DNA from 3 places in the Paenibacillus sp. S29 genome. Region 1 is predicted to be linked to each of the others. Evidence: predicted binding sites of a transcription regulator. Region 1 holds the regulator's gene; each other region holds the start of a gene.
What was found. The regulator Rex, encoded in region 1, represses fermentation and respiration genes when NADH is low (regulators of the CRP and FNR family bind a similar motif). The targets are predictions, from matches to a motif close to TTGTGAAATATTTCACAA.

Region 1 (10,436 bases):
AGCAACTAGAAGAGGGATAATATTCACCCCAATAAAAACGAGAAATATAATAGTCACCGGCACTATGCCGATTAATGTTTCCTTGATCCATCTAGGCATTAGGCCATACCCCCATTTGCTGAGATTGACGTGGCAAAACGATAAACTTGGTCGCTTTACCTTCGCTGAGTCGGATATAGACATTGTTCGAATCCATGTCGGTATCAGCTTTGATACCCGTCTTTTTCTTTTTCATCTGCTCAACTGTAGATGAAATTTGAGTATACTTTTTATTTTCCATCGCTTCGGCTACAGGAAACATAGCCTCAGACCACCATTGATTCAGTGCTGAATTGGAACGATCTTCAATATCCAGCTTAATGGTACGGCTGCCAATGATGGTTTGTCCTTTTTGCTTAACCACATCGACTAATCCGGCCACATCCGCCTGTGGTTTGAGATCTAGTTTCAATACAACCTGATCCTGTTTAATATCTATTTGAGCGCTTGTCACGCCTGGATATTGAGAAACCAGTTTTTCCAGAGGACTTTGCATTGTAACCTGACGGTAAATGAACCATCCCCCAAATAGCAGCAAAGCTGCCAAAACTGCCGCCACAACGATAGGAACTGCACGCAATTTCAAACAACATCCTCCTCTCAAAATGTAAAACACAGAAGAAACGGGACGAATGTCAACAAACAACCAAATTGCATGATCTTACAGCGATCAGCAATTCTTTTTTCTATCATTTTTGTCTATCACTTATAAAATATAGTATATCATAACGTATATCTAATATCGAAGGCAATGTGTGGAGGAGTTGTGATGAGGCAAAATCTTTGGTTAAGGTGGAGGCGAGACGCTGAGCGTAGGATTTGATCTTACGATCGCTGTTGCCACCCGATTTTTCTCGATTATATTCTTACGGAGAAAATCCGGCGGCAAGGCGAACGCTCCGCTTCTCCAGATTCAAATCCTCCACTCCGTACTGTCCGCCATAAAGATGAATTTGCCCTAGGAGAGAAGATGGATAGGTAAAGATGCTTCACTGGTTTTCAGCCCATTATACGGCATAGCAAGACTAAAAGACGTAAATACGAATTTCATCGCATTTACGTCTTTTTCTTAAGCTTTCAATTATTTACTAGTCATTCATTCCACATCTGCTAATCCTCAACCAGCTAGTTATTGGGCAAAGTATATTTTACACCCGTCGCTACCCCATCTGAGAAACGATAAAAGCTGTAGTAATGATGACTTCCATCATCGTAAAACAACTGCCACACATATTCGCCATTGAACACACTCGGCTGAAGCCTTACAATTTTTACACCTGGAAGCTGCTGCTGAATTATTGCCGTCATTTTTTGCTCATCGACTCCATTCTTCAGCAGTTCGGTGTGAACACCGCTATTATCTGCGGCAGGTACGTTAGGTTGTCCTTCCACTTTTTGAAAAGGAACCCACACCATTATATTTTCATTCTGTGCATTTTTCCCTTGAACCACCCAATATACCTGATCCCACACAGACTTCCATGTTTGAGTCGTGCTAACCAGACCACCTGATTGCTTGGCCTTAATGATAGCGGCATTTTTCTCAGCCACCTGGTCTTGAGTAACATAGGAATAATACCAGAAAATGCTGACCAGGATCAGTATTACGGCCAAAATGGCGACCGCTATCCACTTTTTCTTATTTTTCAAACCCGTGCTTCCTCTCTAAGGGGATGTGACACCTGAATTAGCGCGACAGCAGCCCTTCAAAGGCGGCTTGTGCCTCATGTTTGATGCGTTCCTCGTCCATAGTCAGGCATTCGCCGTTTTTCACAACCTGACGACCGTCTACCCATACGTGAACCACGTCTTTGGCGCTTGCTGAGTATACCGCATGGGAAATAAGATCTGTACGCGGCAAGAAATGTGCCTGATTCAGATCCAGCGCGATAAAGTCAGCCTTGTTGCCTGCTGCCAACGCTCCTACTTCTTTTAAACCAATTGACTTTGCACCGTATTCTGTTGCCAGACGCAGCGCTTCACTCGCAGGAACTGCCGTAGGGTCACCAGATACACCCTTGTGAATAAGTGCTGCCAGACGCATTTCCTCGAACATATCCAGGTTATTATTACTGGCAGGACCATCCGTTCCGAGAGAAACGGTAACCCCTGCACGCAGCAATTCAGGCACTCTTGCCACACCACTTGCCAGCTTCAAGTTGCTACCTGGGTTGTGCGAAACCGCTACACCACGTTCAGCCAGTAAAGCTATTTCTTCGTCATTCAAATGAACGCCATGGGCAACAAGCGAAGGACGGGAGAAAAAGCCAAACTTATCCAAGTGTGCAACTGGACGCAAACCGTAGTCACGTACGTTTTGCTCCACTTCGGCGATCGTCTCAGACATGTGCGTATGCAGCGGCAAATCCAGATCATGCGCAGCTTGTACGAATTTTTCAATAAACGCAGGTGGACAGGTGTATGGCGCATGCGGTGACATCATCGTTGTAATACGCCCGTCTGCTTTACCATGCCAGTTACGCGCAAAAGTTACGGCCTCAGCCAGCTTGATTCGCTGTTCTTCCTCCGAACATAGTCCAATTGCTCCACGCATCAGACTTGCACGAATACCTGACTCTTCAGCCACACGAGCCACCTCATCCATATGATCGTACATGTCCAGGAAGGTCGTTGTTCCACCTTTCAGCATTTCCAGCACAGACAACGACGTACCCCAGTACACGTCCGTAGATGTAAACTTGGCTTCCATAGGCCACATTTTTTCCTGAAGCCATACTTGAAGTGCCAAGTCATCTCCATGCCCACGCAGCAGAGACATCGCCGCATGACCATGAGTATTAATCAGACCAGGTAAAAATAAAAGCCCCTTACCATCGATCGCTTCCGTCTCTTCCTCACCCGAAGGCAAAGTCTCGCCAATGTAAGTAATGCGGCTATCTTCCACAATCATAAAACCATGGATTACCCCAGCTTCTGGTCCATTTACGGCAAAAGAGCCGTTTTTAATCATCCATTTATTCACTGTCATATTGTGTTTCTTCCTTTCCGTCCTCCAAATAATAAGCGAGGCTAAGCAAATCAGTTGTAAAGTCTGTGGCATGAATCCGAATGTTGGCCGGTGCCTTGAGAGTAGTCGGTGCAAAGTTCAGGATCGCTCCAATTCCGCTCTCAATAAGCCTGTCAGCCACGTGCTGTGCTTCAAAATCAGGTACGGTAATAATCCCGATTCGAATGTTTTTTTCTCTCACAGTCGCTTCCAGTTCATCCATCGGTTGCACGACCAATGTATTGATCTTGGTCCCTACCTTATCCGGAAACGCATCAAATACCGCTACAATCTTCATATTGTCTTTTAAATAAGCGTTATAATTCGAAAGGGCTTGCCCCAGATTACCTGCTCCGACCAATACTACATTAATTTGCTGATCGATTTTCAGGATATGGCGTATTTTCTCAATTAGATAAGAAACATCATAACCGATACCCTTCCGACCAAAATCTCCAAAATAGGCGAGATCTTTACGGATTTGGGCCGGGTTCAAATCTAGCCTCTGTCCCAACTCTTGAGAAGAGACCGTAGCCACCTCCCGTTTGTGAAGTGCATTCAGATAACGTAAATATACGGGTAACCTCCGTACGACAGCCTCTGAAATTTTATCTGATTTCATACTTGCTCCCCCTAATTGTAACGAACATACTTAGTGTCCGTCCGTTATGCCTCGGTCTCCGGGGCGGATTGGAGCCATTCGGCGATGCGGGGCACCATTTGCTCCGATGGCATATGCTCCATTTTTGGTCCCGGTAACGAGTACAAAAAGTGCTTTCCGTAATAGGATTCGATCACACGCGTATCGTAAACGATAACGACCCCGTGGTCGCTCGCTGTACGAACCAACCGACCAAATCCCTGTTTGAAGCGAATGACCGCTTGTGGTACAGACAGCTTCATAAATGGATTCTTCTTCTGCTGCTGGAGCAGCTCGCTTTTTGCCTCCAGCAACGGGTGATTCGGCGGTTGAAATGGCAAGCGAACAATGGCCAGACAAGTCAGAGCCTTCCCCGGAATATCGACGCCTTCCCAGAAGCTGCTGGTTCCCAGCAATACAGAAGCTTTGGCTTCCTGAAAACGGCGGGTTAACTTGCTGCGACTCCCACTGTCCACACCTTGTCCCAGCACAGTAATTTCGCTGGATGCTAAGGCCTCTTTAAGCGGCTCATACACTTGCCGGAGCATCCGATAGGAAGTAAACAGAACGAGCATTCTCCCCCGCGTCGCCTGAGCAGTCGCTCCTAGAGAGCTAACGAGCATATCTACAAAGTGTGCATCTCCTACACTGCCCTTCACGCTTGGGAAATCCCGTGGAATGACCAGCAACACCTGATCCCTGTAATTAAAGGGTGACGGGAGCTGCGAAGTCATCAGCCGCTCTTGATCTGCGGCTTCCTGCAAGCCGAGCTGATCGATCATGTACTGAAACGACTTATCTACCGATAAGGTAGCAGACGTCAGAATAATGCTTCTTTTTTTGTCAAAAAACATTTCTTTCAACTGGCGGCTCACATCGACGGGCACCGCATAAAATTGTAATGATTTACTGCGGAATTGCCCACTCGCTTCGAGCCAGTATACGGTTGTTTCATCATCGAGTCGCATAAAAAAGCGCAAATTTTCTCGAATCCCCGCCAGATCCTTGAGCAGACCCGTGATATCTGTAATAAGGCTATCCGCCGCATAATCGTCATGTTCTTCCTTGACGTCCAGCATCAGCTTGTCGCCCTTGCGCAAAATTTCACTCATCGTTACATATAGCTGATTTTCCAAAGCCCCCGCCTGATCCCACTTTGCAGGCTTGGCTGAAGGTTTGAGACGGGAAGAAAACTGTCCTGTTTCACCCGGTGTCGCATCGCTTCGTTCTGGCAACATGCCAAACAGCTTGTCGCTTAGCAGGTCCCAAGTTTCCTTAACCTCTAACACGAGCGGATACATCTGATCGATGGTTGAGGCCCAATCCGTCGACTTCTCGTGCCCCGATTTCGCCAACTGTTGACGAAGTGAAGGCAGTTGTCCATTCTTGCTGTCTTTGAACAGTCGCGTCAGTGTATGCACGAGTGTGAAATATTTCATATGCATACCTAGGTGCTTACCAGCTACTTCCTCCAGGTGATGGGCTTCATCAATCACCAGATGTTCATAGCTCGGCAACAACTGGTGACTAGCTTTGACGTCTGTAAACAACTTAGAGTGATTCGTAATAACAACATCCGCTATCCCTGCTTCATGGCGTGCACGATGATAATAGCATTTGCGGAACCATGGGCAAGAACGACCAAGACAGGACTCTGAATCACTCGCCACCGTTTCCCAGAAATCTCCACCACGGTTGCTCAGATTCAGTTCTTCATCATCACCGGTTTCTGTTAGTGTCAACCAGACGATCATCTGAGCAGCTGTAATTAAATCTTCCTTCGGTGTCGCGAAGTCTCTTCTGTTTATTTTATGTTCAAACTTACGCAGACACAAATAATGTCCCCGACCCTTGAAAATAGCAGCCCGGAACGGAAACGGAATCACCTTGGTCAGCATCGGAATGTCGCGCTCGCGTAATTGCTCCTGCAGGTTGATCGTATGTGTACTTACCATAACTCTCTGTCCTTTTTTCACACTGTGATACAGCGATGGGAGCAAATAGCCGAGGGACTTCCCTGTTCCTGTACCTGCTTCGATCAGTAGGTGCTTGTCTTCACTCAGTGCCTGATTTACACCCTCAATCATCTGTATCTGCGCCTCGCGCTCCTCATATTGGCTCAAGGATGAACGCAAATTGTCCCGCACATCATCCATGTACTCCTCAAAGGAAACACCTGACAGTGGATTCGGGTCATCTTCTCTACGCGGAGCAGCTAGCTCCGTCCAATCTTCCACTTTTAGCGCAAGCTGACGAAAAAACTGATGTCCCTCCAGATCCTGAATAGGATCAAGCTCTTTCTCTTCACGCACCCCATCAAGAAACCATCCAAGGTCACTGTCTTCCTCTGCAAACAAATCGCTAAGCCGCTGTATCGTTATCAAAGGTAATGCTTGAAGCTCACCCAGACACTTTAAAAACACCTCAGCCGTAGCCAACGCGTCGCTGTCTGCTTGGTGAGGGCGATCATGCGCCAGCCCAAACTCAGAAGACACAAAACCCAACTGATACGAAGATAGCGATGGAAACATAATTTTCAGAAAATCCATTGTATCCAAGATTCTTCCGCTAAACGGCAAATAACCGCACCGATCCAGAGCGTTTTGCAAAAAATTAAAATCAAACGCCACATTATGACCGACCAGTACAACATCGTCCAGCATAGGCACGAGCTCCATCATCATTTCTTCAAGTGCAGGAGCATCCTTGACGTCATCGTCTGTAATTCCGGTCAATCCGGTGATAAAAGGGGGAATAGATCTGCCAGGGTTTACATAAGAGCCGTAAACACGGGAAATGCTGTTATCATGATCTATAATTGCAAGTCCGACTTGAATGATGTCATCCGCGGACTGGGTGCCTGTCGTTTCAAAATCCAATACCGCAAATTTCATTCGGGCTAATCCTTTCTTATGACACTTACAAAAATAATAACTCTGTATATTAGCATAGCAGAAGATCGCCTGTTTGGAAATTAAGACAGCCAAAAAAGACGATGCACACGCCGCCTGAGAGGTGGGCATGCATCGTCTTGCTCGGTGTCTGACAACTACATCCAGGTCATCATGGAGCTGTCGTATCGAAGCTTTTCGGTACCGGACAGACAGGCTTCCATATTGTGCAGCGGCTCGGGTAACGCAGGATCGAACTGATGTGCGAGAGCAAAACATTTTTGCGCCTCCTCTACGTCAGCCTGCTTTGCCAACAGACAGCCTAGCGCATTATAGATGACCGCCTTCAGTCCTGCCTGCTCAGTCAGGTCCAGCACCTTCTGAAAATGGCATACAGCCTCTGCTGGATCATCTAGTTGAAAATAGGCCATTCCCATATACATGCGACTCTGCCAGCTGTTCGGAAAATGCTGTAGTACCTGCTCAAATTGTTGGATCGCCTCAGGGTACATGAGTAATCGATAATACCCTTGCCCCCGATTAAAAGCTGGCAGCTCTTTTTCAGGCAGCTCCGTGTCAGACATATCGGTCTCCGCGGAAAACCCAGCCGCACGCAGGCAAACCATTTTTTCCTCAAAGGCCAGCCACTCATCCATAATTCCGTCACTCATTCTCCGCAGCAGACTCCAGTGCTGTAGCAGCTCCTGCCTGCGGGAGCCCTGGGCTGATGGGTAATGCTTCACGATATCATCTAACATGCTGTTCATTTCTGCGAATACATGCTGGAACATGTGCATCCCGCCCTTATGAAAGATGGATTAATACACTCACATTTTTCGCTTAAAAGACGGGTTTCATCCGCACTCCCATTCATTACATGATCGTCGCGTGTACTTCTTTGTTCATCGTTTGGGCTGGTTTATTATGTTCATCAACAAATACCACTGTTGGTTTGTATGTTTTGGCCTCTTCATTCGACATGGAAGCATAGGAAATAATAATGACTGTATCACCAGGCTGCACCAAACGGGCTGCCGCACCATTGAGACAGATTACGCCGCTCCCACGCGGTCCGGGGATAACATAGGTTTCCAGTCGAGCTCCATTGTTATTGTTTACAATTTGAACCTTTTCATTCTCCAACAAATCCGATGTCTCCATGAGATCTTCATCTATAGTGATACTCCCCACATAGTTCAGGTTAGCTTCCGTAACCGTAGCGCGGTGAATTTTGGATTTCATCATGGTTCTAAACATGGGAAAGCACCTCCGCCTTCTGTATTCTTATATTGTCAATCAGTCTGGTATTGCCAAATTTCACAGCCAGCGCTACGATGACGTCTTCCTGAACATCACATAGCCGCTGCTCGGGAAGAAGGGGCTCCAGACCGGGAAAAGTTAATATTTCAATGTAATCAATGTCTGCTAAAGGAGAGGAAGTAATGGTGGACTCCACCATTTGATGTAGCTGACGAATCGTAATTGTGTTTGTTACTATATCTTCGCTCACTTCTTGCACCTTACGCAGTGACTGAGACAGCACCAACGCCTGCTCGCGCTGTTCTGCACTTAAATACACATTACGGGAGCTGAGGGCCAAACCATCCGCCTCTCTGACGATGGGACAAGGTACGATAGTCACGTTCATATTGAGATCAGTCACCATCTGCTGGAGCACAGCAACCTGCTGCGCGTCCTTCATTCCAAAGAAAGCCAAATCAGGACCTATCATGTTAAAAAGCTTGGCTACCACCGTGGTCACACCATCAAAATGGCCGGGACGGGAAGCACCGCACAAACGATCTGTCAAAGCGGATACACGAATTTTGGTTCGGGTTGGTTGTGGATACATTTCTGCTACAGTTGGCAAAAAAACAATATCCACGTCTTCGCGCCGCGCTACCTCCAAATCACGAGCTTCATCGCGAGGATAACTGTCTAGATCTTCATTCGGTCCAAATTGAATCGGATTTACGAAAATGCTAAGCACCACCGTATCCGCCATTTCGCGCGCCTTGTGCATCAAGCTCGCATGCCCTTCATGCAGGTATCCCATTGTTGGTACAAAGCCGACTTTATGTTGCTGTAAAGAGGTAGAACCGTGTACCTTTTTTGTTCCGCTTGTCCCAAGCTGCCGACGTTCAGCAATAATCTTGCGCAGCTGAGCCACTTCTCTTACGATGATCATGATCGTGATTCCACCTTTTCCTTAGCTTGTTCCTGTGTCTGTCCTTTTGCCTTACCATACAGGGATTCCACAACTCGGTCATCCGCGCTGAACACATGCTCCGCGGCCGGAAATGCCCGCCCTTTTACATCACTCACATACTGCTCAATGCTGCTGCGGATCAAGCCGCCTACATCGGCATAGGTTTTAACAAAGCGTTTGCTGAAATAAGGCGATGCGTACTGAATCAGATCGTGATAAACGAGTACCTGACCGTCACATCCACGTCCAGCACCAATTCCAATGGTTGGAATGGAAAGCTCTTTAGAAATCGCTGCTGCCACTTCCTCAGTTACCAGTTCCAGTACAACGCCAAAAGCACCCGCCTGCTCCAGCGCCTTGGCGTCCGCCATTAACCGGCGTGCGTCCGCTTCGTCCTTGCCTTGAATGCGATAGCCGCCAATTTGATTAACCGATTGCGGAGTAAGCCCGATATGTCCCAATACAGGCACACCTGCCTGAACAGTTGCTTTTACAACATCAGCAATTTCAGCTCCGCCCTCCAATTTAACAGCATGCACATGTCCTTCCTGCATCAGACGGCGGATGCCCTGAAGACTTTCTGAAACGCTGCTGTGATATGTCATAAAAGGCATGTCCGCTACGATAAATGTATGTTCCGCGCCTCTTGCGACTGCCCGGGAATGGTACACGATATCATCCAAGGTTACAGGGATGGTTGAATCGTAACCAAGAACTACGTTACCCAGCGAGTCACCCACGAGAATCATGTCAATTCCTGCCTCCTCGGCTATTTTAGCCGATGGATAATCATAGGCGGTCAGCATACTGAGCGGAATGCCCTCTTGCTTCATTTTTTTCATTTTCACAATATTCAGTGCTTGTTTTCCTGCCATTGTAAATGGCTCCCTTCCATCTTTTTTTGGCACAAAAAATAACCTTTTATGAACGCCTGTACATCTGCGTCAACAAAAGGTCCGAACAGCCAAAAAAGACACTCATTTTGAGATCGTCCCTTCTGTCTCGGTCCTGTTCGGCTCAGAGCAGAATCCAACGTAACCTTCAAATGAAGTTATGATGGTCTTACAAACTTGCTAAAGTAGAGCATGTGCCCCTGGAGTGCAGCTCGGACCGTCCGATGCCGCCTCCTGCACAGTATAACAAAAAACATCAGCTTTTTCACGTGAAGTTTTGCACAGGGAATAGAACGATTTTGGTCGTTTTCATAGCTAGGGTTGCTTCTACAATTGTATATCCCCTGAAATGACCTGAATTCGCTCTCCCTGATCCGTTTCTACTACGAGTGCCCCGGAAGGGTCCAAGCCAACAGCTGTGCCTTCTACAGTTACCCCTTGTCCGGTATGTGCCCGTATGCTACGGTTCATAGTCACGGACAAAGCCTCCCACAGCATGGCTATAGGCTGAAACCCCTGCTCGGCATACAACTTACTTAGCTGTTCCATCTCTTCCAGCACTGAGGCGATCAGCACAGTACGGTCAATTTCACGCCCTGCTTCTATTTTCAAGGACGTTCCCACCTGCGATAACTCTTCCGGGTAATCTTCTTTATTTAAATTCACATCAATGCCAATCCCTGCAATACAGTATCGAACCCGTTGATCCTCTGTTGCAGATTCCAGCAGAATACCGGATACTTTGCGACCATGAATC
Region 2 (10,436 bases), on a different contig from region 1:
CAGGTAAACGTCCATTCCGATCTTCAACGACTGCACTTCATCAATGCAAGTAAAGGATGTCATTTTCTTGAAATTGATTTTGGTTGGAACGCCAGCTTTCACTTCAATATTTTTAGGATAGAAACCGTCCCCTTTTACACCCACTGTAACAATCTCATATTTGATCTTGTCGGGCTCTTCCTGAGCTTGTTTAGGTTGACTGGCCGGAAACGACGACACGCTCCCTTGAAAATAAAACAAGACAAACCCGCCCATACTCAGGGCTACAAAACCAATCAGCATCAAATGCCAATGCTTAGAGATAAGTGCTTTCATTCATATCAGCCCCTCCAGTTGAGTGTCTACACGTGACGCATCAACTCTAACCAGTATATAAAAGTTAATCAAAATTTTAAATACCTCATTTCACAGGCTCGGATGATCCAGCTCATACAGGCTGCGGTATCGGGACTGCTCCTGCCACAGCTGTTCATGGCTTCCTCGCATGGAAATGACCCCTTTTTCCATAAAGATCACCTCGTCCATATGCTCCATCCCCGTCAGATGATGCGTGATCCAGATGAGCGTTTTACCCTCCAGCACTCGAAACATCGTCTGCATGAGCTCATGCTCTGTCAGCGGGTCAAGCCCCACTGTCGGCTCATCCAGTAAAACAATCGGGTGATTTTGCAGCAAAATCCGCGCCAGTGCAATTCGCTGTTTTTCTCCACCGGAAAAACGAAGACCTGTCTCCTGCATTCGGGTATCGTAGCCCTCCGGCAAAGAATCAATCAGGGCTCCAAGCCCTACCTGCTCTGTTACTGCACGAACCTCATCCAGCGTAGCATCGGGTCGTCCCAGCCGAATATTGTTCGCTACCGTTGTATCGAATAAATACGGCTGTTGGTTTAGCACTGCAAATAGACTGGAGTATGCTCCACCTGTGTATACGGGAATCCCTGCGACAGTGACGCTACCTTCATCAGGCTGCAATGCTCCCTGAATCAGGTTCAGTAGCGTGGACTTGCCCGCACCACTGCGGCCAAGCAATGCAACCTTGCCCCCCTGCGGTACGTGCAGGGAGATATTACGCACGTTCCATTCCTGCGTTGCCGCATAGCGGTAGCTTACGTTGTTCAGCAGCAGGTCTCCTCCGTGGCCCAATCGCATAGCGGTAGCCTGTTCCTCTAGAGTGTCTGCTGTTCCACCTGCTCCAGGTGTAGGTGTGTCTTTCTCCGAATCCTTTAATCGTCGAAGTGAATCCTGATACTCCGGCGCATGAACCACCGCTTCTCCAGCGCGAACGAAGGCATCCAGCAATGGAAAAGCCACAAGGGCAAAGGATGCCAGCCATGTGGCTTCTATACGATTCTGTGCTACCAGTCCTCCGGCCCACATAGTCATAATCACAACCCCGCCACCTACAACGCATTGTGCGATCCAATGAGAACGCCACTCGCTCCGGCGAAGTGAATTTTCCATTACGGCAGCCCTATTGTGCCGTTGTGTAAAGGTGCTCAGGAAATGCCCAGTCCGTCCGCTCAGCACCAGATCACTCATGCCGAACAGAGCATCCGTTAGCTCCTGATAGGCTTTACTCCGTTCCTGCTTAAACACTCGCCGTTTGGCGAGTGAGGTCCATAGTGAGATAGCTGGGGCAATAAAAAGCAAAAATCCACCATATAGTGCCATGAGCAAGGCAAAGGTTCCGTCCATCCGTCCAAGCGCCCAGATGCCTGCTGCATAAATTAGCAAAGCCGATAGCGCAGGCAAAACTAGCTTCAAATAGATGTTTTGAAGCTGCTCAATATCCTCTGCCAGCAGTCCCAAGAGGTCCCCTGTACGGAATTTGCTGCGAATCATCAGCGCCTGCGGTTCCACTGCCCGATATAAGCGTACCCGCATACGGGACACAAGGCGCAGTGCGGCATCATGTCCTACCAAGCGCTCCAGGTACTGAATAACCGCTTTACTAAAGCCAAATGTTCGCACAAGCACAATTGGAACGTACACCATTAATATATTTTCCGGTTTTAAGGCCGAACGGGTAATCAGATGACCGGACGTAAAGAGCAACGCGCCCGCACATCCAATGGCCAATGCACCCAAAAGAGCAGCTACCAGAAAGGCCCAAAAATATTGTCTCAGATACGTCACAAACCAGCCTTGTCTGCTATTGTCCGTTACTCTCATATCGTCCGTTCCCTCCTTCCGACATCCCCGTCAGCAATCGGTAATATGCCCCCTTACGGGCAATCAATTGTTGATGGGAACCTACTTCTTCCAGACGACCTTGATTCATCATCCAGACACAGTCCATATCTGGCATCCAATGTAGCCGGTGGGTGGCAAGAAACACTCTTTTGTGTTTCAAAACCGATAAAATCGTCTGTTTTAGCTCCCACTCTGTCTCAATATCCAGATGCGCCGTAGGCTCATCCAATAAAATGACCGGACGGTTACTGAGCAATGCCCGCGCCAATGCAATCCGCTGCGCCTGCCCTCCGCTCAGTGTCCTACCCGCTTCACCAATGGGCTCATTCATTCCACCCGGAAGACCGTCTACCAGTTCACGCAGTCCAACCGCGTCAATCGCCCACTCTACCTGCTGGTTGGATGCCTCCGGTTCATAAAAGCGAATATTATCTGCCAAAGATGCGCTAAACAGGTATGGATGCTGTGGAATATACGCAATATGCCGTTGCCATTCAGTTTTGGCTTCCCCAGCCAATCCGCATCCATTCAGGAGTAGCTCGCCTGAAGTCGGATCAGCAAAGCCGCCAAGCAGACTAAGCAGCGTCGTTTTACCTGCACCGCTAGCTCCCACGATGCCGATCATGTTCATGTGCGGTTCAACATGTGCAGACACATGTTCAAGCCGGGCCGAACCGTCTTCATTCAGGAGGCACACGTCAGACAGCTCAAGAATGTCCTGTCCCGTGATGTCCAATCCTTTATCGTTAGCTGCCTGTTTATTCGGCTTAGTCGCATCATCCTCTGTACTGAGAATGGAGCGCATTGCTCCCCAAGCCTCCTTACCATCCAGTGAAGCATGATAGTCTGATCCCAACTGGCGTATAGGCATAAAATATTCTGGCGCCAAAATAAGCACCGCCAGCGCTGCCTCCAAACCCACCGAGCCACTAATCAGGCGCAACCCCAAGCCTACCGCGACAAAAGCGACCGATAGCATACTAAAAAAATCAAGGGCAAATGAGGAAAGAAACGCTACCCGCAGCGTGCGCATCGTTGTCGTGCGGTATTGGTCGCTGACCTTCCCAACCGTTTCCCCATGCTCTTGGCTACGACCCAAAAACCTTAGTGTCTGAAGTCCACGCAGCGAATCCGTGAAATGGTGAGATAACAGACGATAGGAACGCCACTGCTTGTCTGCCTGCTTCCGCGCCGCCAAGCCAAGCAAAATAAAAAAGCCTACCAGGATTGGCATCGTAGTCGTCAAAATCACACCTGAAATGACATCCAATGTGAAAACATACACAAGCACAAGTATAGTTACAGCCATCATGTCAATCATACGAGGAATGGACAGTTCCAAATACGTGCGAAAACGATCCATGCCGTCCAGCGCTAGCGTCACCAACTTGCCGCTACCTTCCCGCGCTGCAAAACCCGGCCCCCGTTCGAACAAACGTGCAAGCAGACGCTCCCGTAAGGAAGCGCCTGAAGCTTCAGCAAAACGGCCTGCTGTCCGGCGTTGCAGCCAGATCGCCGTATGCCTCGTTGCAAAAGCTGCGAAAAACAACGCCAGCGAAGGCCAAGCCATCAGCAGCGGATTTTTATCAAATAAAATCGTAATAGCCTTTGCCAAGAAGACTGCTTGTGCAATCACTGCGGCCCCCTGGAGCAGGGAAAGGGCAGCCAGTAGCAGCATCACTGGCCGAATGCCCTTTAATTCAAACCATGCCTTATCCATTAGTATTCCAAATGATCCTTCTCACTGAGACGCTTATGGAAAACAAAATAGCTCCATGCCTGATAAGCCAACACAAAGGGTAAAAGCGTTGCTGCAACAATCGTCATGGCTTTCAGTGTGTAATGACTGGAGCTTGCATTATAAATCGTTAAATCAAAAGCACTGTTAATCGAGCTCACCATAAATCTTGGGAACAAACCGACGAATAACGATACGAAGGTCAGTAAAATCACTGCACCTGTCATCCCGAAGGCCCATCCTTCACGGCGCTGCTTCAGGAAGTACCATGTCAGCACATAGGCGACAATTCCCACCGCAACCGCAGCATACATAAAGGGACCGCGACGTGCAAATAAATCCGTTGCAAAATAAGTCCATACCACCATGCCCGCGAGTAAAATGCCCAATACCGGAAGAAACTTGGACGCAATCACACGCGCGCGATCCCGTACTTCTCCAATCGTCCGCAGGGAAATAAACGTCAGTCCGTGCATTAGACACATTCCGACCACTGTCAGTCCAATCCATACGGTGTATCCATTGAATACATCGGAAAATCCAGCTTTCAAATCCATGTTTTGCTGAATAGGTACACCTTTCACCAAAGCCGCAAAAGCCATACCGAACAGCATCGGCGGTAGAAAGCTGCCAATCAGAATGCAGGCATCCCACGTTCCTGTCCACCATTTCCCTTCAGCCTTGCCGCGGAACTCAAAAGAAACTCCACGCAAGATCAAACCTAGCAAAATAAAGACAAATACCAGATAATATCCGCTGAACATGGTTGCATAAAAATGCGGGAATGCGGCAAACATCGCACCTGCTGCTGTAATCAGCCACACTTCGTTGGCATCCCAGAATGGACCAATCGTATTGATCATCAAACGTTTTTGTTGGTCATTACGCGGCACCAATCCTGTGGCCATTCCTACGCCAAAATCAAAGCCTTCCAGAAAAAAGAAGCCAGTAAACAGCACAGCAATCAATAGGAACCATAAATCATTTAGCGACAATGGTGTCACCCCCTTGAGCAAAAGGATCATGAATTACCGTTTGTTGATACGGCTCAATATCTGGACCTTTGCGAGCCGTACGGTAAAACAAAAACGCCAGCACACCTGTTAAAATTAAATACAATGTGGTAAATGAGATGAACGAGAACAACACTTCTCCAGCCACAACAGTAGGCGAAACAGAATCTTTCGTTTGAAGCAGACCAAATACAGTCCACGGTTGGCGACCTATTTCAGTCATGATCCAACCTGAAGTATTCCCAATGAATGGAAGGGATATCCCCCATATCATAAGACGGAAGAACCAGCGATGTGAACCTTCCAACTTTTTACGGAACGTCAGGTAAGCTCCGTATAAAGCGAGTGCAATCATGCCACATCCCGCCGCAATCATAATGCGGAAGCTCCAGAACGTGGTTCTTACTGGCGGGATATAATCTCCCGGACCATAGGTTTTCTCATATTCTGCCTGAAGCTCATTCATACCAGGCACAGAGCCGGTAAATTTACTATAGGATAGAAAACTCAAAGCAAAAGGAACTTTAATCTCAAAGGTATTTTCCTTTTTTCCAGGATCAATCCATGCGATAACTGTCCAAGGAGCGGGGTCACCGCTGTTCTCCCATAAGCCCTCACTGGCAGCCATCTTCATCGGTTGTGTTTTCACTAAATATTGAGCCTGACCATGACCAAACAAAGGGATAGCTATGGCGCTGATTAAGGCAACAATAATGCTCAATTTGAAAGAAGGTTTAAAAAAGTCCATATTCTTTTTTTGCATCAGCTTCCATGCACTGATACCCGCGATCAGAAATGCTCCTGTCGCAAAAGCAGCAAACAGCGTATGCGGAAATTCCCATAGCAGTTGTTCGTTCGTTAGCAGAGCGGCAAAATCTTTCATTTCTGCACGTCCATTTTGAATCTCATATCCTACGGGACGCTGCATGAATGAATTAGCAGCTAGAATCCACAATGCCGATAACATCGTACCGATTGATACCAACCACATACAGATTAAATGGACCGTTTTGGACAATCTTTCCCAACCGAATACCCATAATCCGATAAACGTCGATTCCAGGAAAAATGCAAGCAATGCTTCAATCGCCAGCGGCGTACCGAATACATCACCGACAAAACGGGAAAAGTCCGACCAGTTCATCCCGAACTGGAATTCTTGCAAAATCCCGGTGACGACGCCCAGTGCAAAGTTAATCAGCAGAAACGTTCCCCAGAATTGCGCCATTTTTTTGTACAAGTCATTTTTCTTGATAACATACATCGTCTCCATAATTGCCACTAATAACGACAATCCAATAGAGATCGGCACATAAACAAAGTGAAGAATCGTTGTGGTTGCAAACTGCAACCGTGCCAAATCCAATACGTCCATGATGTTGCTCCCCCCTGCACTTCTCTTAACAATGATTTATAGTATTTATAATCTGAAGTCTTCTCCATTTGTGATAGTATTCACATTCTTACATATGCAGCGGTCACTTTTTAGAAAATGACTCACTCCATACCTTCACCATGGTTGTCATGATCCGGCTTCAGATTTATCCCCATTATATAGAATAAATTTAAATGAAATAGAATCGAAAATGTGAACATCGTGTCAAAGCTGTGTCATAATGGTGGCGATTTGATGAAAACGCCCTAAACTCCATAACAAATGTGACATTTTCGATTGATCTATCCATTTTTTCACCATAAAAAAAGAGTCTCTCTTCGTTCGAAGGTTATACCTCCGACATCTGCAAGAGAGACTTCATAGCGTTAAACCTAGGAATCTATCAACCGCCATCTGTTCCTCCGTTCTTTTGAACCCGATTACGGTAGGAGGAAGGTGACATTCCAGCATACTTTTTAAATTTACTATGAAAATAATCTGCATTCGCATATCCCACGCGTTCCGCCACCTGGTGTACCTTAATTCCTTGTGCAAGCAATTCCCTTGCTCGCTCAATCCTCACCTTATCCAGGTAGGCATTAAAGGCCTCGCCAGTATGACTTTTGAACAGTTTGCCCAAATAGCCACTATTGTAATTGAACATATCTGCCAGTAACTCCAGTCGCAAATTTTCATCATAATGACTATGTATAAAGTCAATCATTTGTTTCATGATGATGCCCTTGCCACCAGATTCTGTCTGGCCAATCCATTGCAACACATGCTCCAGCGAGTGATCCACCAGCTCGCCCAATGTGGAATAAGCATATACATCGGTTATAAAGCTGGAGTGCTCCTCCAGCACGGTTCTGCTGTGATCCTGTCCGGCTGCATACTTGTTCAACGCCAGTGTGAATGTTTGGGCGAACGCCGCCTTGATTGCAGATTCTGAGCGATAAATCCGTGGAAATTGGTCTTCCATTTCCTTAATGACACGGGTTGCAGCTTCACTATTAGCCATATCTAGCGCATAGTACAGCTTTTCTGCATAACGTAGGGGATCATTTGTAGCACGATCAGACGCTCCACTCATTTCAGTCTCAACTGTCTCCAATTCGTGCAGGTCTCCGGAAAGCATGACTCTTTCTGCCCGGAACAAAAACGTACGTTCTAACAATCGTAGTGCCTGCTCAAAAGATCTGGGAATTTCGTTAAGAATGGATACAGGATCACCGGCAGCCACATAAATTTCCGTTGCCCACGGCTTTAGCTCCTGTCGCCAAGTAGCCAGTAACTGAACAGCATCTTTCTCCGTTTTTAACGTGGCGGGAAGCAAAAGACCCATATATATTCCAGCCTCAAACACGATACCTCTGCCCTGCTCATGGCACAATTCCGTTAGCCGTTGCTTTGCTGCCGACTGCCGAGCTTGCCGATCCCAGTCAGAAATACGTAAATCCAGCAGAATAACCTGATAGCTACTCCAGTCCAACGCTGGTAACGCGGGCTGTTGTCCATGTTTTCCGGTACCGCTTTGATGTTCAGCTTGCTCGGATGCTTTGTGCAGAGAATCGCTGCTTTCTACGGCATTACGAGCATGCTCTCGATGAACCGGAAACAATAATGCTTCGATCCAATTACGCTCATGGGAAGGCGTACTTCCCCATTTGCCGTCTTCTTTCTCGTCCTCAATGTTTTGCCATACCCGTTTCAACTCTGTCGTCATTTCTTCCTCATCAACTGGCTTCAGTAGATAGCCATCTACCCCGAAGCCCATGGCTTGCCGTGCATAATCAAAGTCTGCATATCCGCTTAATATGAGAAAATGAAACGGCTCTCCGTTCTTTTCACGTATGCTTCGTATGACCTCCAGTCCACTCATCCCGGGCATACGAATATCTACAATGACCAGCTCCGGCCGATGCTCTCCGAACTTATCCAGAGCCTCGCGTCCGTTCCCTGCCGTATCGACAATACGGAAGCCACAATTCCCCCAGTCAATAATAGAGGACAATCCTTCACGAATCGCAGGCTCATCATCTACAATCATTGCTTTATACATTTGACTCTTCCTCCCTTGGTATGGAAAAGTATACGGTTGTTCCTACTTGTAATGCGCTTTCAATATGCAGTCCATAACGTTCGCCGTACATCAATGTCAGACGTTGATGTACATTACGCAGGCCAATACTGCTCCCTTCCGGCTCATCCGCCCCCCTGATCCGATCTAGCAGACGGGTCAGTTGCCCAGCTTCCATGCCGATCCCGTCATCTTCTACTTTAATTTTCAACTCTCTTTGTTCTATTGTAATATCTACCTTCACGGTAACTGGCTCTTCCTTATTTTCCAGGCCATGAATGACTGCATTTTCCACCAGCGGTTGTATGATTAAGGGAGGAATCGACATGTCCGTCGCGCTTTCTTCCAAATTCACTTCATAGATCAAACGATTTCCAAATCTGAACTGCTGAATTTGCAAATAGGATCGCACCATATCCAGCTCCTGTAGTACCGTCGTTTTACCACTGCCAATCTCCAGATTCCGGCGCATCAGCCTGCCAAGCAAACGCACCGTCGTTGCAATTTCCGCTTCCCCATTCAGATGTGCTTTCATTCGAATGGACTCTAACGCATTAAACAGAAAGTGCGGATTAATCTGGCTGGCCATCATTTTTAGCTTGATATCCTTTTGTGCCAATTCCAGCCTGTTGTTGTGCTCACTCGTCTCATAGACCTGCGCCATGAGTTGGCGAATACTACTCACCATATAGTTGAAACGGCGGGATAAATCCCCGATCTCGTCCTTTCCCTCCACACTCGATACCACATGAAAATCGCCCGCGGCTACCTTACCCAGCTCATAGCTCAACCGCTGTAGTCGTTTGGTAATCAGCCAAGAAATGATGGTGATTAGAATCAGTGCCATAACCAGCACTGCAAGAACACATAAAGCACCAATCAGGCTGATTCGGTTGGCTCCCTGTACAATATGCTCCGTCGAAAACACTGAAATAATCGTAAATCCGCTCACACTGGAGGCGGGCAGCAGCTCATCCACGATGATGTTGGAGGGCACTCCGTTGATTTTCGCTTCATATATTCCCTTACCCGCACGTTGGACGTCAAAGCCCAAATGTAAATCGCTCAACGTTTGGCCCACCGACTGTGGACGAGTAGCTGCGACCACAATCCCGTTACGATCCGTAATCAATGTTTCAAAAGGCTCCTTGCTCAGCATATGATTCAACTCGGTCTGGCTCAGCGATATCATCAGAACTCCCTTGGTATTGTATTCAGGAAATGGAATTTGCCGTACCAGGCTCAGGCGATTAACCGGATTATCTTCCTTATCCTGAATGTAAAACCAGTTAATCGCCGTCCCCTTCAAAGCCATCTGAAACCACGGCTGCCGCTCAATGTTAGAGTCCACTGGAATAAACTCCAGATTATTGACAAGCGTCGGATTGTACGAATAGAACCGGATGGTAGCAACTTCTCTATATTGCTGAGTATACTCATTAAAATCCTTGTATTGATGATACGCATTCATCAGCTCTACCATACCCGGATACCGTCGGTTCGCCATCTCCCTCAGCCTTTTATCGAACATGAGCCCATTTGAAATATCCGTTGGCACACGCAGTAAATTTGCCGTCTGGCTCTTGATCTTTTCCACATTGTTTACCGTCTGGGCAATTGCACTATTCAATGCCTGCTCTCGCAAATAAAAAGTAACGCAACCGCCCACCACCAGCACCGGGATCATGACAATCAGTACGTAGGAGAACAGCAGCTTATTCCGCATACGCATATTATTCATCAAAAGCCGTACTCCACGATTCATGCCATCCCTCCCATAAGATAAGCGCTTACATTTTTATGTATTTTCACATTCTCTATCACAATCTACACGTTTCTAGTTTAAAGCTTCGTAACCTCTATATCTATATTTTTGTAAAATTTAAAAATGTGGCGAACGGAGTCACCACACTTTACAATTCCTAAACTATTTACGTACAAAAGGTTCGATATGCACTCCCTGCGGCAGCTTGTGCGGATCTTCCGGGTTGATACGGTCATAGAACATAATGCCGTCCAAATGGTCCATTTCATGCT
Region 3 (10,436 bases), 160 kb from region 1:
CGAATACAGATGACGAATATTGCTCAAATGGTTAATGTATTGCAAGCCATGGTTCTGACTGAAGGCCCTGCTATGCTGTTGACGCCGACATACCATGTATTTGAAATGTTTAAGGTGCATCAGGATGCGCAAGCACTGGCTGTTCATGTAAAGGTAGCCGATTATGAATATGACGGAGATTCCATCCCACAAGTAAGCGTGTCCGCCTCCAAGGCGCAGGATGACAATATTCATATTAGCTTTTGCAACGTCCATCCGGGCGAGTCGGCAAACTTGAATTTGGAGCTAAGAGGACTGGAAGAGATTAAAAAGATCAGCGGTGTTGTCCTTGCCAGCGACGATATGCAGGCACATAATACGTTTGATCAGCCAGAGCGTGTGAAAAAGGAAACTTTCACATCCTATCAGCTGCAAGGTCAGCATTTGGATGTTACACTGCCACCAATGTCGGTAGTGATGCTGACAATTGCTCCGTAAAAAAACTGGGTCGTGGTATGTAAGCAGTATTCACTATTATTGGTTATGAACAAAGAGAGCGTTCAGGTGAACGCTCTCTTTGTCCTACAATTGCTCGCGGTGAATCACCCTGAATTCTTTGGGCGACATACCGAAGCGGGAACGAAATACACGGTGAAAATACGTGTAATTTGCAAATCCTGACGATTCGGCGGCTTGTTCCAGTGACATGGGACTGAAAATGATTCGTTCTCTCGCCATGTTTAGCCTGATGTCCAGCGTGTACTGCATAATGCTCGTATCGAATGTTTCCTTAAACAGATGTACTGCTCGGGATACGCTGATACCGACGTGTGAAGACACGTCATCCAGTTTGAAGTTAGAGGATGCGTTTTCTTCAATATAATTTTTAATCTGATACGCAAGATAGTTATGATGAGTAGCGATAGGATGATCGGATAGCATACGGTCAAACTCCAAACATAAAATGCGTATGTAATAACTTGATATTTCCGGATAAGGATTAGAAATACGTCGTTGCTCCATCACAAGCTGACGAAATAGGCCAAGCAGGGCTTCTGTGAGCTGAACCTTAATTCTGTTGGGTCGTTTATGATGGTTCCACCACTCATCTACCCAGGAACCACCGAAAAAAATGTGATAATCTCCACTTTCCACGACCTGCTCTCCCATGGGGTTCAACTCACTATGAATATCCAGTTCATAAGGCTCGGTAGGATTGAATAGCAGTAGGTCACCCGCCTCAATCCGTGTCATTTCCCCGTTAATGCGGGCCTGGCAGCGTCCATCTGTTTGCAAACGGAATAAATAATTTTTGATCCCATCAGGCTGGTTCGAATAAAAGGGCTTTCGATGGAAGGAATAGCCTGCGGTAAGAACCTGACAAGGCTCGACGATAGACATGATGATGACTCCTTTGGGCATATGGCTGTTTCAAATATTGACCAGATTGTTCATGTTTTAATCATATTATTCATTTTAAACGAAACAGAAATAGAATACTATGTGAACTGTAAAGCTTACATGTTAGATGAGAAAGTACATGTTGGAGGCCAAGGAGTGTGACGACGTGGAACGAATGAAGGCCGGGATTATCAGATGCGGTACTATTAGCTCGGTATATCTTGAAAATCTCTAAAAGAGCCCACTTATTGAAGTGGTGGCCGTCGCTGATTTACTGGATGAGAGGGCCAAGGAGAGGGCCGATGAATTCAACATTGAAAACGTATACAAAGTGGATGAATTGCTTCGTCAGCCTGAATTGAGCTTGTATTTAATCTGACCGTGCCTGGCAGCCATGCACGGTCAGATGTGGCGAAACTAGAGGCAGGCAAGCATGTGTACAGTGAAAAGCCTTTGGCGCATTGAAATTCACGGACCATCGTGCCAATGCTGAACTGGCCTACCATGTGTTAGAAGCCATGCATGCTTTTCAGCGCTCATCATTGGAAGGCAATCACATTACGATGGAAAGCACGTTCAAACCGGACGAGGATTTGTATTATGGAACAGATATAATGGAAAATTCATCCTAATTAAAGAGGTGAAGGGGAATGGCTAAAGTAGGATTGCAATTGTACACAGTAAGGGAAGAGCTTGAACAGGATTTTGAAGGTACATTGCGCAAGGTAGCAGAGCTTGGCTATAAAGGGGTAGAATTCCATACCTTTTTCGGACGCAATGCCAAGGATGTCAGAGCGCTTTTGGATGAGCTGAATCTGGAAGTTGTCGGAACTCATATACAATATTCTCGTTTGCTGGATCATTTGGATGAAGAGATTGCATACCACAAAGAATTGGGAAATAAATACCTAATCGTTCCTTATTTAACCGAAGAACAGCGACAGTGGGATGAACTTTTTGCTAATTTGGATCGTATTGGTGAAAAAGTGAAAGAACAGGGCTTGATACTGGCTTATCATAATCATGATTTTGAATTGACAGAAAAAATCAATGATCGCCCGGTATTCGATGCTTTATATGATGCGGTTTCCGATGATTTGTTACAGGTCGAAATGGATACTTGTTGGGTATACTATGGGGGCTATGATCCAGTGGAATACATCGGACGTTATAATGGACGCCTGCCTATCATTCACTTAAAGGATATGGCACGTGACGAGCAACAAAAAGCAGTAACTGTAGAGCTTGGCAAAGGCGAAGTACAGCTTCAGGCCATTACAGACGCCGCTATTCAGGCAGGTGTGGATTGGATCGTCGTAGAACAGGATTTCTGCTCAAACCCTCCAATCGAAAGCATTGAAACCAGCATTAAATGGCTCCAACAATACGCAGCTCAGGGAGGAAATATTCATGTCTAAAACACTCAAAATCGGGATTATTGGTTGTGGAGGGATTGCCAACGGCAAACACTTGCCGAGTCTTGCCAAGCAGAAGCGTGCAGAAATCGTTGCATTCTGTGACATCATTCAGGAGCGCGCTGAAGAGGCAGCAGAAAAGTTTGGAGTTGAAGGCTCGCAAGTTTATAGCGATTACCGTAAGCTGTTAGAAAATAAAGACATTGAAGTCGTACATGTATGTACACCCAACGACTCGCACTCGGAAATTACCGTAGCGGCGCTTGAGGCAGGTAAGCATGTGCTGTGTGAAAAACCGATGGCTAAAACTGCAGAGCAGGCACGGGAAATGCTCGATGCGGCCAACCGTACAGGTAAGAAGCTGTCTATTGCGTATCAAAACCGTTATCGTGATGATAGTTTGTATCTGAAGCAATTGGTCGAACAAGGAGAGCTTGGAGACATTTATCTGGGCAAAGCCATTGCTTTACGCCGTCGCGCTGTTCCGACCTGGGGAGTATTCTTGGATGAAGAGAAGCAGGGCGGTGGTCCCCTTATTGATATTGGCACGCATGCACTCGACCTGACACTCTGGCTGATGGATAATTACAAGCCTAAAAGCGTACTAGGTTCAACCTTCCATAAGCTAGGGGATCGTAAAGATGCAGCAAATGCCTTTGGACCTTGGAATCCTGAGGAATTTAAGGTAGAGGACTCAGCTTTTGGTTTTATTACGATGCAAAATGGAGCTACGATTGTACTAGAGTCCAGCTGGGCATTGAACGTTGTAGAATTTGGCGAAGCGAAGACGCTGTTATGCGGTACCGAAGGCGGAGCCGATATGCAGGATGGATTGCGCATTAACGGGGAAAAGAACAGCCGCTTGTTTGATACGAAAATAGATCTGGATGCAGGCGGCGTTGCCTTTTACTCTGGAGAAACGGAAAATGAAGCAGACCGCGAAGCCCGTCTGTGGATCGAATCTATTCTGGACGACAAAGAACCTCTTGTGAAGCCGGAACAGGCACTGGTTGTTACTGAAATTTTGGAAGCTATCTATGAATCGGCTCGTACGGGAAAAGCTGTCTATTTTGACTAAGCCCGTAATTATCCCGAATGGACCATCATTATAATGAAAGCAGCTTTTTTCACATATGATACAGGGAGGGATTTCTTTTGAAACTTGGAGTATTTATGGTGTTGTTTGGCGGACGTTCGCTGGAGGAGGCGCTGGATTATGTGGCTTCTCAAGGATTGGATGCTGTAGAAATCGGTACAGGTGGCAACCCTGGGGATAAGCATTGTAAGCCGGATGAGTTGCTGGAGAATGATACAGCGCTCAAAAATTTCAAAAAGGCAGTAGAGTCCCGCGGACTGACGATTAGTGCGCTTAGCTGTCACGGCAATCCTCTCCATCCGCAAAAGCATTTGGCCCAGGCTGATCATGATACGTTTCTTAAAACCGTTCGATTGGCAGAAAAGCTGGAAGTTCCAGTTGTGAACACTTTCTCTGGCTGTCCGGGTGATCATGAGGATGCGAAATATCCAAACTGGCCTGTAGCTCCGTGGCCTAATGATTTTCAGGAAGTGTTGAAGTGGCAATGGGAGAATAAAATTATTCCTTACTGGACCGAGACGGGGAAATTTGCAGCAGATCATCATGTTAAAATTGGGCTGGAGCTACACGGGGGCTTCTCCGTTCATACACCAGCGACCTTGCTTCGTTTGCGTGAAGCTGCGGGAGAGGTTATTGGTGCTAATCTGGATCCGAGCCATATGTGGTGGCAGGGAATTGACCCAGTGCAGGCGGTTCAAATTTTGGGCCGAGAGGGAGCCATTCACCATTTTCATGCCAAGGATACGACGATTGATCCGATCAATGTAAATAAATATGGACTTACCGATATGCAGGAATATACGAAAATGCTAGATCGTGCTTGGCAGTTCCGAACTGTGGGCTATGGGCATGATGTAAAAACCTGGGCAGATATTATCAGTGCCCTGCGTCTGGTGGGATACGATTATGTAGTGAGTATTGAGCATGAAGATGGTCTGATGTCCGTGGAGGAAGGCTTTACTAAGGCCGTCCACAATCTTCGCCAGGTACTGATTGAAGAACCGCTGAGCGAGATGTGGTGGGTCTAACCTAATAGGGGGAAATGTTGATGATTAACGTCACCATTTGGAATGAATTTTTGAACGAAAAGTTGAATGATGAAGCCAAACAGATATATCCTGATGGGATACACAAAGCGTTGGCTGACGGCCTGGCAGGAGAGGGATTTGCCATTCGAACAGCTACTCTGCGTGATGATGCCGAGCATGGTTTGGGAGAAGATATTCTGAATTCCACAGATGTGCTGCTGTGGTGGGGGCATAAAGCCCACGATCAGGTGAGCGATGAAGTTACGGCGCGTGTTGTCGAGCGAGTGCAGGAAGGAATGGGCTTGATCGTGCTGCACTCAGGCCATTTTTCCAAGCCATTCAAAGCCCTAATGGGCACTAGCTGTGACCTGAAATGGAGGGTGGCAGGTGAACAGGAGATTATTTGGTCGGTGAATCCGTCACATCCCATTGCAGAAGGCATAGATGCCAAAATTTTGTTGAAGCAGGAAGAGATGTATGGCGAGTTCTTTGATATACCTACGCCGGATGAACTGGTATTTGTTAGTAACTTTGAAGGCGGCGAAGTATTTAGAACCGGATGTACCTTCCGCCGAGGTAGCGGTAAGATATTCTATTTCCGCCCAGGTCATGAGACCTATCCGACTTATTACCAGCCTGATATTTTGAAAGTTATCGCCAACAGCATTCGTTGGACTTCTCCGACAAGTATTAACAAACCAATATATGGTAGAAGTGAACCTGTAAGGCCTCTCGGTGGAGTGTTGGTATAATGACAATCATCACATATGGATGAGCTGTATAATGAACAGATTGATAGGCGGAACCTCTTGGGATTCCGCCTTTTTGTATTTAACGATTTAGACATATACCTGCTGTGTTGGTTTGTTGTATAATCAGTTTTGGTCATGGCAACTTTATCGGCGCAGGTATTTAATTTAAGAAGAAAGTGTTTTCTTTCGGGATAAAGTATGCTAAAATGATATATACTAACAAAAGGAAAGCTTTATCAAACCGAAATGCAAAAGAAGGTGAAAAATTTGGAGAGTCAACCGCAATGTGCAAAAATGTGTCCGCGTTTTGAAACCGCCTTTTCATGTTTGGGCAAGCGTTGGAATGGATTAATTATTCAATCCATGATGAGCGGTCCTAAGCGGTTTAAGGATATTTCCAATCTGATTCCCACAATGAGTGACAAAATGTTATCAGAACGGATGAAAGATTTAGAAAATGAAGGAATTCTTACACGTCATGTATATCCGGAAACTCCTGTCCGCATTGAATACGAGCTAACAACCAAAGGCCGTGCACTTCAGCCGGTTATGGAACAGATTCAATTTTGGGCTGAGGAATGGATTAGATGAGCACCAAACTAAATAAGCGTTTCTCATAGCAAAACAGCCTTTTCCTAGGAAAAAGGCTGTTTTTTTATTTTGTGTATAGGACTACTTATCCATATCACAGAAATGATGTGCATAGGTAGCACGGCTTAATAGCCTTTGACGCGCCCTGCAACTGAGAATAATGCTGCTGTTGCACGGCGGGGCACACGGGTTTGAATATCCAGCGCGGCCGAACGGAATGTACCCAGACAGGAATGGCAAAGTCTTCCTGCATAAATAGGGGAACGGCAGGACTCACAAGGATAATCAAGCTGACTGTATGTGGAGGGAAACTTGCCTGCTCTTACCCAGTCTATGAGTAATTCTATAGGTGTGCCGGTTACATCACTGAGTTGGCGGGTATGAGTAGAAGGATGCTTCCATAGATAGTTAGAACAGCGGTCTAAGAATATATTTTCTTCCTGAATACAAGTACTACACAGGTTTCTAAGGTTCTGACGAAAAACGGAACCACATTTTGGGCAATTAGAAGTATGTATCTCCATAGAAACCAGTCCTTTGTATCGGAGTATAGTGAAATTTTAAAATTTATTAGTTACATATTACTATGACCTTATACCTATATCAATCTTTATTTATGGAATCACTGATCTAAGTGTATGTTGGAGTCTGTGTTGACATAACTCTGTTACTTATGTACTATAACTTACATAAAGTTACTTAATGAATAAAATAAATTATTGATGACAAGGGAATATTTATATGATGCCATCTTTATTTTTGGCCCACGGCTCACCGATGCTTGCTATTGAACAGACGGACTATACTTCATTTTTAGAGCAACTGGGGAAAAGCATTCGTCCTAAAGCGGTTGTTATCTTTACTGCTCATTGGGAAGCGCAAACGTTGACGATCAGTTCGATGGATGACGTGTACGATACCATTTATGATTTTGGTGGTTTCCCACCGGAACTGTACGCGGTGAAATATCCAGCACATGGCTCTGTCGAACTGGCCAATAAGCTGAAAAAATTATATGAACAAAAGGGTATTGACGTACAAACTGATCGGGTGAGGGGACTGGATCATGGATCCTGGACATTGTTGCATCGTATGTATCCTGAGGCAGACATTCCGGTAGTTCAGATCTCTGTAAATCCATATCTCTCGCCCAAAGCACAATATGTCATTGGTGAAGTGCTACGTGGACTGGGAGAACAGGATATTCTGGTCATTGGCAGTGGCGTGACTGTTCATAATCTGCGTATCGTCAAATGGGGGGAAACGAAAACAGAACCTTGGGCTATAGATTTTGATAATTGGATTATTGAAAAAGTGCAAAGTAGAGATATAGAGGCTTTGGATCACTATAAAAGCAAAGCACCGTATGCTCGTCAGGCTGTACCAAGAGCAGAGCACTTTGTACCGTTGTTTATTGCGATGGGGAGTGGAAATCCTGCAAACAAAGCCAAGGTCATCCATAGAAGCTATGAGATGGGGAATTTAAGTTATCTATGCTTACAGTTTTAAAAGTGTGTTGCCAGAAGAAGGACTATTGTTAAAATGCTTAGCTACTGCTTCTGTATAAGTAGGGGAGTGGAAATAAATTAGGGAGTGTTATTTAAGCTATAATGGCTTATAACACTCCCTTTTACATAAATAACGATTTATTATATCCGGCAAATCTCACGAGGGCACAATTCACAATGACACACGCCTTGCAGCATTTCCAAATCCTTGACAACAATCATGCCGTTATCGTATTCTACTGCATTTTTCTTACGTAGATCACTAAGCATCCGGTTTACGCTTTCCCGAGTCGCACCGATCATATTAGATAAGTCAGTATGAGTAATTTTCTTATGAATCAGGATATGTTCGCCGTGAGGCTCACCATAGGTATTGCATAAACGGATGAGTGTTGAACATAAAGCACCTGGCTTGCCGTACATCATCAAATCGCGGAACTTAGTCTGAGTAATACGGTGATGCGAACCCATCCATTTCATAAAGTCAATCGCAAAATCACAATGCTGGCAAATAAGCAGTTCCAAATCTGTATGATCGATTACGCCAATATCACTGTCTTCCAGAACCTCAGCAGAAAAGGAATGCTTAGTACCGAAAAATGGATCAGCTTGACCAACAAGATCGCCGCTTTGATACATATATAGAATAAGTTCCTTACCTTCATCCGTTGTTTTGGTTACTTTCACGCGTCCGCGCTTAATATAAAACAGCTTATCCGCTGTATCTCCTTCCCAGAACAGATGCGAGCTTTCAGGCATAACTCGATCTTTCATCATCACTTGCAACCGGTTGAAGCTGGCCTCCGAGAAGCAACAGGTGTTGCCGCGGGCTTCCATTACATTTGTAGGGTTTCTCATCGTCCATTTCCCCTTTGTATCCTATGTTTTTTATCTGCAACTTGATCAATTCAAATTCATTATATACCTGCGCAATGCGTTTTTGGGGCAAGAAGAGGGGGTAAAAGTGGCAGAATTCCAAACTTTGTGATTTAATTCACTTCATAAAATAAAATTTTAAATAGATTGTGAAAAAAATCACAATATATCTTGAAAAGCTGTGTTACGATCAGTGCGTGAACAAGAGATAGTACACGAGATAACAGGAGGATGAGGGAAATGGCTGTTAAAAACGAGGTTATCCAAAAAGAGCAAAGCGCAGAGCAGTATATTCAAACGCTGATTGACCGGGGGAACCGGGCACAGCAAGCTTTCATGAGTATGAATCAGGAACAGATTGACGAAATCGTACAAGCTATGGCACTCGCAGGGATGGATAAACACATGTACCTGGCGAAGATGGCTGTTGAAGAAACAGGACGCGGTGTGTACGAGGACAAAATCACCAAAAACATGTTTGCAACAGAATATGTCTATCATAGTATCAAAAATGAAAAAACCGTCGGTGTCATTGAGGACAATGATTTTGACAGTTTTCAAAAGATAGCAGAGCCAGTCGGCATTATCATGGGGATCACTCCAGTGACAAACCCGACTTCGACTACGATGTTCAAAGCGCTGATTGCCATTAAAACACGTAACCCAATCATTTTCGGTTTCCATCCATCTGCTCAATCGTGTAGTGCGGAAGCAGCCCGCGTCTTGCTCGAAGCAGCTGTTAAACATGGTGCTCCAGCTGATTGTATTCAATGGATTGAAGCACCTTCGATGGATAAGACCAATGTACTGATGAACCACCCTGATGTGGCGCTGATTCTGGCAACTGGTGGATCAGGCATGGTTAAGGCGGCATATAGCTGCGGTAAACCTGCTCTGGGTGTAGGCCCAGGTAACGTGCCTTGCTTTATTGAAAAAACAGCAGACATCAAGCAGGCTGTGAACGATCTCATCCTCTCTAAATCTTTCGACAACGGTATGATTTGTGCTTCCGAGCAAGCGGTTATTATTGAAGAGCCAATCTTCGAACAAGTGAAAAAATTGATGATCGCTAACGGCTGCTATTTTGTAAATAAAGAAGAAGCAGCTAAGCTCACTCAAGGAGCTATGAATGTCGAGAAATGTGCAGTGAACCCAGCAATCGTGGGGCAGTCTGCTGTGAAAATTGCTGAAATGAGTGGTATCACAGTACCAGCAGGAACTAAAATTTTGGTCGCTGAGATTGAAGGGGTAGGAACAAAATTCCCATTGTCTGCGGAAAAATTGAGTCCTGTATTGGCTTGCTATAAAGTAAAAAATGCAGAACAAGGTATTCAACGCGCTGCTGAAGTCGTGGAATTCGGCGGCATGGGTCACTCGTCCGCTATTCATTCGAACAATGAGGACGTTATCGCTCGCTTCGCAAACCGTCTGCAAACAGGACGTATCATTGTAAATGCACCTTCCACACATGGTGCGATTGGTGACATTTACAACACCAACCTTCCTTCGTTGACACTCGGTTGCGGTTCGTACGGTCGTAACTCGACTTCGTCGAACGTATCGGCAGTCAATCTGATTAATGTGAAAAGGGTGGCGAAACGGACGGTGAATATGCAATGGTTCAAAGTACCTTCCAAAATCTATTTTGAGAAAAACTCGACACAGTATCTTGCTAAAATGCCTGATATCACACGCGTAGCCATTATCACGGACCCTATGATGGTACAACTGGGATATGTAGATCGTGTTATTCATTATCTGCATCAACGCCAAACACCAGTAGCTATCGA

Region 2: the regulator Rex is predicted to act here: its motif matches at 6,388-6,405, upstream of ACL9RM_RS16625 (cytochrome ubiquinol oxidase subunit I).
Region 3: the regulator Rex is predicted to act here: its motif matches at 8,794-8,811, upstream of adhE (bifunctional acetaldehyde-CoA/alcohol dehydrogenase).

What each region holds. Positions count from the first base shown of each region.
Region 1 is NZ_JBMOUI010000002.1:363,352-373,787, reverse strand. It holds gene ACL9RM_RS04780 (AAA family ATPase) at 1-99, opposite strand, end outside; gene ACL9RM_RS04775 (hypothetical protein) at 92-625, opposite strand; gene ACL9RM_RS04770 (DUF5590 domain-containing protein) at 1,165-1,689, opposite strand; gene ACL9RM_RS04765 (amidohydrolase) at 1,727-3,028, opposite strand; gene ACL9RM_RS04760 (redox-sensing transcriptional repressor Rex) at 3,015-3,668, opposite strand; gene dinG (ATP-dependent DNA helicase DinG) at 3,713-6,580, opposite strand; gene ACL9RM_RS04750 (tetratricopeptide repeat protein) at 6,736-7,368, opposite strand; gene panD (aspartate 1-decarboxylase) at 7,451-7,834, opposite strand; gene panC (pantoate--beta-alanine ligase) at 7,827-8,765, opposite strand; gene panB (3-methyl-2-oxobutanoate hydroxymethyltransferase) at 8,762-9,661, opposite strand; gene ACL9RM_RS04730 (biotin--[acetyl-CoA-carboxylase] ligase) at 10,007-10,436, opposite strand, start outside.
Region 2 is NZ_JBMOUI010000009.1:96,392-106,827, forward strand. It holds gene ACL9RM_RS16605 (cupredoxin domain-containing protein) at 1-315, opposite strand, end outside; gene cydC (thiol reductant ABC exporter subunit CydC) at 406-2,172, opposite strand; gene cydD (thiol reductant ABC exporter subunit CydD) at 2,153-3,913, opposite strand; gene cydB (cytochrome d ubiquinol oxidase subunit II) at 3,913-4,926, opposite strand; gene ACL9RM_RS16625 (cytochrome ubiquinol oxidase subunit I) at 4,913-6,319, opposite strand; gene ACL9RM_RS16630 (response regulator transcription factor) at 6,723-8,381, opposite strand; gene ACL9RM_RS16635 (cache domain-containing sensor histidine kinase) at 8,374-10,164, opposite strand; gene def (peptide deformylase) at 10,327-10,436, opposite strand, start outside.
Region 3 is NZ_JBMOUI010000002.1:200,796-211,231, forward strand. It holds gene ACL9RM_RS03875 (alpha-N-arabinofuranosidase) at 1-477, shown strand, start outside; gene ACL9RM_RS03880 (AraC family transcriptional regulator) at 562-1,380, opposite strand; partial or broken gene ACL9RM_RS03885 (Gfo/Idh/MocA family protein) at 1,547-1,839, shown strand; gene ACL9RM_RS03890 (hypothetical protein) at 1,842-2,012, shown strand; gene ACL9RM_RS03895 (sugar phosphate isomerase/epimerase family protein) at 2,031-2,798, shown strand; gene ACL9RM_RS03900 (Gfo/Idh/MocA family protein) at 2,791-3,873, shown strand; gene ACL9RM_RS03905 (sugar phosphate isomerase/epimerase family protein) at 3,951-4,919, shown strand; gene ACL9RM_RS03910 (ThuA domain-containing protein) at 4,940-5,671, shown strand; gene ACL9RM_RS03915 (winged helix-turn-helix transcriptional regulator) at 5,918-6,262, shown strand; gene ACL9RM_RS03920 (DODA-type extradiol aromatic ring-opening family dioxygenase) at 7,004-7,771, shown strand; gene ACL9RM_RS03925 (Crp/Fnr family transcriptional regulator) at 7,912-8,628, opposite strand; gene adhE (bifunctional acetaldehyde-CoA/alcohol dehydrogenase) at 8,887-10,436, shown strand, end outside.